DNA from 3 places in the Devosia sp. CN2-171 genome. Region 2 is predicted to be linked to each of the others. Evidence: predicted binding sites of a transcription regulator. Region 2 holds the regulator's gene; each other region holds the start of a gene.
The links. The regulator PhoB, encoded in region 2, activates phosphate uptake and scavenging genes when phosphate is short. The targets are predictions, from matches to a motif close to TGTCATNNANCTGTCAT.

Region 1 (2,259 bases), 1.3 Mb from region 2:
AGCACCGGCGAGAACAGGAACTGCATCGCCGAATAGAGCGCGAGCATGATGCCCATCAGCGTCGCCACCTCATGGGTGTGGGCAACGTCCTCGAGCAGGCGGGGCAGAATCGGGAAGATCAGGCCGATGCCGATCGCATCGAGCGTGACGGCGGCCAGGATGACGATGAGTGCACGATTCAAAGCGGGTCCCTCAACTCCGTCCGACGCGGGTTGCGTTCTATATTCGTTCTCATTTGCCGTGGCAAACGGAAACCGTCAGGTGGGGTGCCACCCGACGGTTCACCAGTAGACGATTGAGATAATGACTAGAGGTAGCGCCGACCCGCTACCCAGGCGCCGCGTATGACCGGCTGACCATTGACGATCCGCACCTGCAGCACATCGGCACGCAGGCCCGGCTCGAGACGACCGCGATCGGCGAAGCCGAGCAGTTCCGCCGGTTTGCTGGTGACGGTCGCGAGGCCCTTGCCGAGGTCGCCCAGTTGCTCGCCGACGAGGAACGCCGCCGGCAGGAGGCTGGCTGGGACGTAATCGGAGGTCAGCACGTCGAGCAGCCCCTCCTCCGCCAGTGCCATGGCGCCGACATTGCCTGAGTGCGAGCCGCCGAGAACGACGTTGGGCGCGCCCATGACGATCTTCTGGCCGAGTTCGCGGCCCCGGCGGGCGGCGTGGAGCGTCGTCGGGAACTCGCTGATCGAGATGCCGTCGGCATGCGACTGCGCAACATCCTCAATGGTGGTGTCGTCGTGACTGGCGAGCCGGATCTGCTTGTCGCGGCCGTGATTCGAGATGATCTCGCGGGCCTCGGGCACGAAGCGCGCCTGCTGGGCCAGCCGGTCGTCGAGATAGGCCTGCCATTCGGCGTCTTCCCAGACGCGGTTGTTCTTCTTGCGGCGGAACTCGCGGTAGAGGGCGACGTCGTGCCACTGCCGCTGGCCCGGCGTGTGGTCCATCATCGACATCAGCCGCAGGCGCGGATTGTCGACATGCTCCTCGATGATCGGCAGCAGGCCGCCATCGGACAGTTCGCAGCGGAAGTGGAAGTGATGGTCGACGCGCAGCAGGCCCGCGTCGAAGGCCTCGTCAAGCCCGCCAATCGCCGAATGCAGCATGCGGGTCCGCGCACCGGCGCTGTCGTAGTCACCAAGCGAGAGCGAATCGAGGACGGTGGTGATGCCCGATGACAGCATCTGCGCATCGTGCGCGAGGGCCGCGGCGAGCGCCGACGGCCAGGTCACGCCCGGCCGCGGATGGAAATGGTGCTCGATATTGTCGGTGTGGAGGTCGATCAGCCCCGGGATGAGGAAATCGCCCTCGCAGTCGATGGTTGACGCGCTCGTCGCCGCGGCGACGTCAGTAATGACGCCGTCGCGCATGCTGAGCGCGGTGGCGCCCGTATCGGCCGGCGACAGCACGCGCGCATTCATCAACCGCAGTTCGCGTACCCAGTCCGCTCCGTCCATCACCGACTCCTCTAGCCATCAAAAGTGCTGGCGATAGCTACGCCGTGTGACGGTCTTGCGACAGGCGTGGCACAAATGGAGACGGCGCCCGAGGGCGCCGTCTCCGTATACAGCGATGGGTCGCCGCTCAGTGCGGCAGGCCCGAGGTGGCCTCGTCGCCTTCCGGCGTCTCGATCGCAGGAGCCGGGGTGGCGGCCGGCTTGTCGTCGTCGTACTGCCACTCGATCGGCTCGGGCTGGCGGATCAGGGCGCGGCTCAGCACCTCGTCCATCCGGGTAACCGGGATGATCTCCATCCCCTCGGTCACGTTCTTCGGGATCTCCTTGAGATCACGCGTGTTCTCCTCGGGAATGAGCACGGTCTTGATGCCCGAGCGGAGCGCTGCAAGGAGCTTTTCCTTGAGCCCGCCAATCGGCAGCACCCTGCCCCGCAGCGTCACTTCGCCGGTCATGGCGATGTCGTGCCGGACCGGAATGCCGGTCATCAGCGAGACGATCGCCGTGGCCATGCCGATGCCGGCCGACGGACCATCCTTCGGTGTCGCGCCTTCCGGCACGTGCAGGTGGATGTCACGCGTGTCGAACAGCGGCGGCTTGATGCCGAGGTCGACGGCCCGCGAGCGCACGTAACCCGAAGCGGCAGTGATGGATTCCTTCATCACTTCCTTGAGGTTACCCGTAACGGTCATGCGCCCCTTGCCGTGCGTCATCACGCCTTCGATCGTCAGGATCTCGCCGCCAACCGAAGTCCAGGCTAGGCCCGTCACCGCGCCGACCTGCGGCTCGGCGTCGATC
Region 2 (2,259 bases):
CGGTCTCCTCGACATCGCCACGCGCCACGGGAGTCGTGCGCGGTACTTCGTCCTTGGCGGGCGCGCCATAAACCAGCCAGCCCGCTGCGGCACCACCCAGCAGCACAACCAGCACAATCCACTTTATCCAGCGCTTCATCACGTCACCTCAATGCCCATTCGCCCGCCTCACACATAAGAACGGCCGGCAGCGATGTCGCCTTAGAGCTTGGTAAGCTGGGTGAAATCTTGGACAGGCTGGAAACGTTGGGAAACGGAGGGCGTGCTGATACGTCCGACCGCCAGAGGCGTCGGAGTTTTCATAGAACGCATCTCCCTTCGAGAGATGAAGCGACGTGCCGGCGAGGCGTTTGCCCCTCGCGGGTAGTCCGCAATGTAAGTGAGGCTCACGCCTCGCCGGCCGATCGGGGTTTTGGGCGTATGGCACGATGGCTCGGGCGCATCCCGTGCCGCATCGCGAGGAACCTGCCGGCTGCAAACGGCCGGAATCCACCGGATACCGTCCCGCCTCTGCGGCTGCCTCATGCGTGGCAGCCTTGTCCCTTCGAGCCATCCCGCATCGGACGGCTCCCGCGTGCTAGCGGCGTCCCCGGCGAACCGGATCATGCCGTCGTGCTTTCGGCCTGATGGCGAACGACTCCACCATCACCCAATCTCCACCGCACCAACCACTCGTCATGATCTCGCTTCGGTGCAGCGGACGAGGGAGAGAATCGCACGGATTGGAGCTGGGAGGATAAGAATCGTGAGGGCGGTGCGTGCGGCTCACCACCACCCCAGCTTCGCTACGGCTTCGCCGAGCTGCGCTACCCTCCCCACAAGGGGGAGGGAGACCTGACTGATGCTTCTTTGATGGGCTTCGAGTCGAGCCGAAGGCAAGATCGCTCCAGCGGAGCGACTTTAGGCCGGCAGGGCCGCCACGGCGGAGAGGGCACCCGACGCGCCGTCCCTCAGCTCAGTGCTGCAAACCGCTCGTCGAACGCGTAGCCGGCGCCGCGGACGGTGCGGATGGGGTCGGCGTCGCGGTGGCGGTTGATGGCCTTGCGGAGGCGCCCGACATGGACGTCGACGGTGCGTTCGTCGACATAGACGTCGTTGCCCCAGACGCCGTCGAGCAGTTGCTCGCGCGAGTAGACCCGGCCCGGGTGGCGCATCAGGTACTCGAGCAGGCGGTACTCGGTCGGGCCCAGGTGCACTTCGCGGCCGCCGCGACGGACGCGATGGCTGGTGCGATCGAGCTCGAGGTCGCCGGCCTTGAGCACGGCGGTGACGAGCTGCGGGCTCGAGCGGCGGAGCAGAGCGTTGATGCGGGCGAGCAGCTCGGGGATCGAGAAAGGCTTGACCACATAGTCGTCGGCGCCGGTGGCGAGGCCACGGACGCGTTCTTCTTCCTCGCCGCGCGCGGTGATCATGATGATCGGGGTGCGGGCGGTTTCCTCGCGGGCGCGCCAGCGGCGGCAGAGTTCGATGCCGCTGAGGCCAGGCAGCATCCAATCGAGCAGGATCAGGTCCGGCACGCCGTCGCGGATGCGCTCAACGGCTTCGTCACCCGATGCGGCGGTGGCGACGCGAAAGCCCTCGGCTTCGAGGTTGTAGCGCAGCAGCACGGCGACATCGTCTTCGTCTTCGACGATCAGGATGGTTGCGCTCATCTCGGTCTATCCTAGCGGGGCTGACGCTGCTGTTCTTCGGCACCGAGGTGCCGGCCGGTCTCGAGATAGTAGGCGGCTTCGGCGATGTTGGTCGCGTGGTCGCCGACGCGCTCGAGGCTCTTGGCACAGAAGAGCAGGTGGGTGCACTGCGTGATGTTGCGCGGGTCTTCCATCATATAAGTGAGGAGTTCGCGGAACAGCGAGTTGTAGATGGCGTCGACTTCGTCGTCGCGCGAGCAGACATCCACCGCGGCCTTGCTGTCGCGGGTGAGGTAGGCATCGAGAGCGGTCTGCAGCTGGCGGGCGACCAGCTCCTTCATGTGCTTGACGCCGTTGTAGAATTTCGGCGCGAGGCTGAGCGACTCGATCTGCAGGGCGCGCTTGGCCAACTGCTTGGCCATGTCGCCGGTGCGCTCGAGATCGTTGGCCACTTGGATGGCCGTCACCACCATGCGCAGGTCCGCGGCCATGGGCTGGCGGCGGGCGATGATCGAAACGGCTGCATCATTGATGCGCTGCTGCATGTCGTCGATCTTCTTGTCGAAGAGGCGGACATCCTGGGCCTGCTTGTGATCCAGCTTCAGCAGCGCGCCGGCGCCTTCGGTGA
Region 3 (2,259 bases), 1.1 Mb from region 2:
CATCGGATAGCAGAGCATGCCGCGGTCGTCTTCGCCGGGGCCGGCGTCGTGCCAGCCGGAGGCGAGGTAAAAGCGGCGGGCGGTGCCGGTGCTGGTGAGTCGGGCGCGGGTGGCGCCGGACTGGCGGATGCGATCCTCGAGGGCGGCGAGGAGGGCCTTGCTGACGCCAGAGAAGCGATGTGCCGGATCGACATAGTTAAGGCCGATCTCGTCGCCGCCATTGAGGCAGCCAACGGCGGCGATCATGCCGTCGTGCTCGGCGACGAAGAGCTGCGCGTTCGGGTTGTCGAACATCTGCAGCACCATTTCCGGTGTCTTGTTGCGCAGCCAGCCGGCAAGGATCGTGGGATCGTTGCGGTGGTCGGCGGTGCAGAGGTCGCGGATCGAGGCGGTGAGTACGGCGCTCATTTGAGCGGCATCCGCCGGCTCGGCCAGGCGGACGAGAATCACTTCACCACAGCGAGCTCGAGCACGCGCAGCACGTTGATCAGCTCGTGGCCGCGCTTCAGGACCCGGCCGTCCTGGCTCAGGACCATGTACTGGCCCTGCTTGTTGCGCAGTTTCGGGTTCTTTTCGACCACATAGAGCGGACGCTCGGAGGCGCGCTTGTAAATCGAGAACAGGGCGCGGTCACGGAGAAAATCGAGTGCGTAATCGCGCCACTCGCCGTCGGCGACCTTGCGGCCGTAGAGGTTTAGGATGGTCTGCAGTTCCTTGCGATCAAAACTGATCGCTGGAACGAAGCGACTACTGCTAGGCTGGGCTGGGCTCGCGACCGGCGGGAAGTCGATCAGGAGCCCTGATCCTATTTCGTCGGGTTGGTCCGCCATTCCTCTCCCCGTCACGCGGATGTCATGATCGCGTCATTCGCGCCGCTTGGCAAGCCGAACGGAGAAGTGCGCGGTATCGGACAAAAGACTAAGTCAAAATCCGCATTTCGGTCACATTCCCTCCCTGATCGCGCCCGATTGACCCGGCAGCATACAACCATTGCCTCCAGTGGCCGGCATCCGGGCTGACCGAGCCCCCAAACCACGATGCCCGAATGCCGGCCGCCTCTTACATGCACCAGTCATTCTTCTCCCGCCCACGCAAGTCGGCGGGAGTTTTGCTTTTGGGCAGGTCGATTCGCTGGAGCACTTCAGGCTCTCTGACCTTCACGGATAGCCGAGAGATCCCACGATGGACTCCGGCCTTCGCCGGGGTGACATTGTGCGTGGGCTCGTCAGCGACCAATCGAGCCGTGAAGACGATCTAGAGCGTAAAGCTCGCGGCACCGAGGATGGGTCCGGGCAGTCCGGCCTTTTCCTGCTGCACGAGGATTACCGCGCCGTTGGCCTTGCCGGTCAGCACCTCGTGCAGGGGCAGGGTCAGCTTGGCGCCGGTCTTGGGATCCCACATGCCCAGGACCTGCCGGCCGGTGACTATCTGACTATAGGAGATCTGCTTGCCCTCGTTCTCGCCGCGTTCGATGGTGACATCGGCGTGGTCGAGGAAGGTGATGAGCCAGATGGTGCCGCCGGAAAGGTCAGCGTTGGCTGGCACGGAGATATCGACGAGGCCGCCCTGCTGCTCGGTGAGCGATACGGTCAGCGGCAGCGTTGCGCTGGCGAGCGCGCCGTTCACCGCAGCGGTCTTGCTGCCGACCACGCCGCCCCTGCCGTTCACCACCATTTGCGGGGTGAAGATGCGGGACGAGCCCCAGGCTTCGGCGTAATCGCGCTGGCGATCCGAATTCTCGGCGGTGCCGAAGGTGTCCGGCCAGCCGATATAGTCCCAGTAGTCGACGTGATAGGCGAGCGTCACCACGTCGGAGCGCTTGCCCATCTCCTTGAACAAGGCATCGGCCTTTGGGCACGAGGAGCAGCCCTGCGAGGTGAAAAGTTCGAGGACGGCCTTGGGGGCGAGCTTGAACTCACCGGCGAAAACCGGTGAAGCGAGCGTAAGCGAAAGGGAAAGGCCCCAGAGTATCCGTCGAGAAAGCATGGCGACGTTTTTAGGCACGTGCCCTGCGCCGCGCGAGTCAAATCGACGCGAGTTTTCGTGATCGGCAAAAGCTGGTGAATCGCGGGCGCTGGGCGCGCCCAGTGTGGGGGTGTCCTCCCCTTCGAAACGGGGGAGGACCACAGAGGGATCGGCGCCCGCTTACGCGGCGACGAGGTTGCGGAGCACGTAGTGCAGGATGCCACCGTGCTTGTAATAGTCGAGCTCGTTGACCGTATCGATACGGCAACGGGTGTCGATCATCTCGATGCGGCC

Region 1: a site for PhoB is predicted at 1,512-1,528, ahead of ACOYW5_RS03920 (alpha-D-ribose 1-methylphosphonate 5-triphosphate diphosphatase). Genes of this name have one in related genera too.
Region 3: a site for PhoB is predicted at 851-867, ahead of ACOYW5_RS15410 (DUF2794 domain-containing protein). Genes of this name have one in related genera too.

The regions. Positions count from the first base shown of each region.
Region 1 is NZ_CP186479.1:765,876-768,134, forward strand. It holds gene tet (Tet(A)/Tet(B)/Tet(C) family tetracycline efflux MFS transporter) at 1-182, opposite strand, end outside; gene ACOYW5_RS03920 (alpha-D-ribose 1-methylphosphonate 5-triphosphate diphosphatase) at 308-1,465, opposite strand; gene lon (endopeptidase La) at 1,593-2,259, opposite strand, start outside.
Region 2 is NZ_CP186479.1:2,019,814-2,022,072, forward strand. It holds gene ACOYW5_RS09995 (efflux RND transporter periplasmic adaptor subunit) at 1-139, opposite strand, end outside; gene phoB (phosphate regulon transcriptional regulator PhoB) at 951-1,652, opposite strand; gene phoU (phosphate signaling complex protein PhoU) at 1,664-2,259, opposite strand, start outside.
Region 3 is NZ_CP186479.1:3,104,283-3,106,541, forward strand. It holds gene ACOYW5_RS15405 (GNAT family N-acetyltransferase) at 1-408, opposite strand, end outside; gene ACOYW5_RS15410 (DUF2794 domain-containing protein) at 447-830, opposite strand; gene ACOYW5_RS15415 (DUF1223 domain-containing protein) at 1,255-1,986, opposite strand; gene acnA (aconitate hydratase AcnA) at 2,146-2,259, opposite strand, start outside.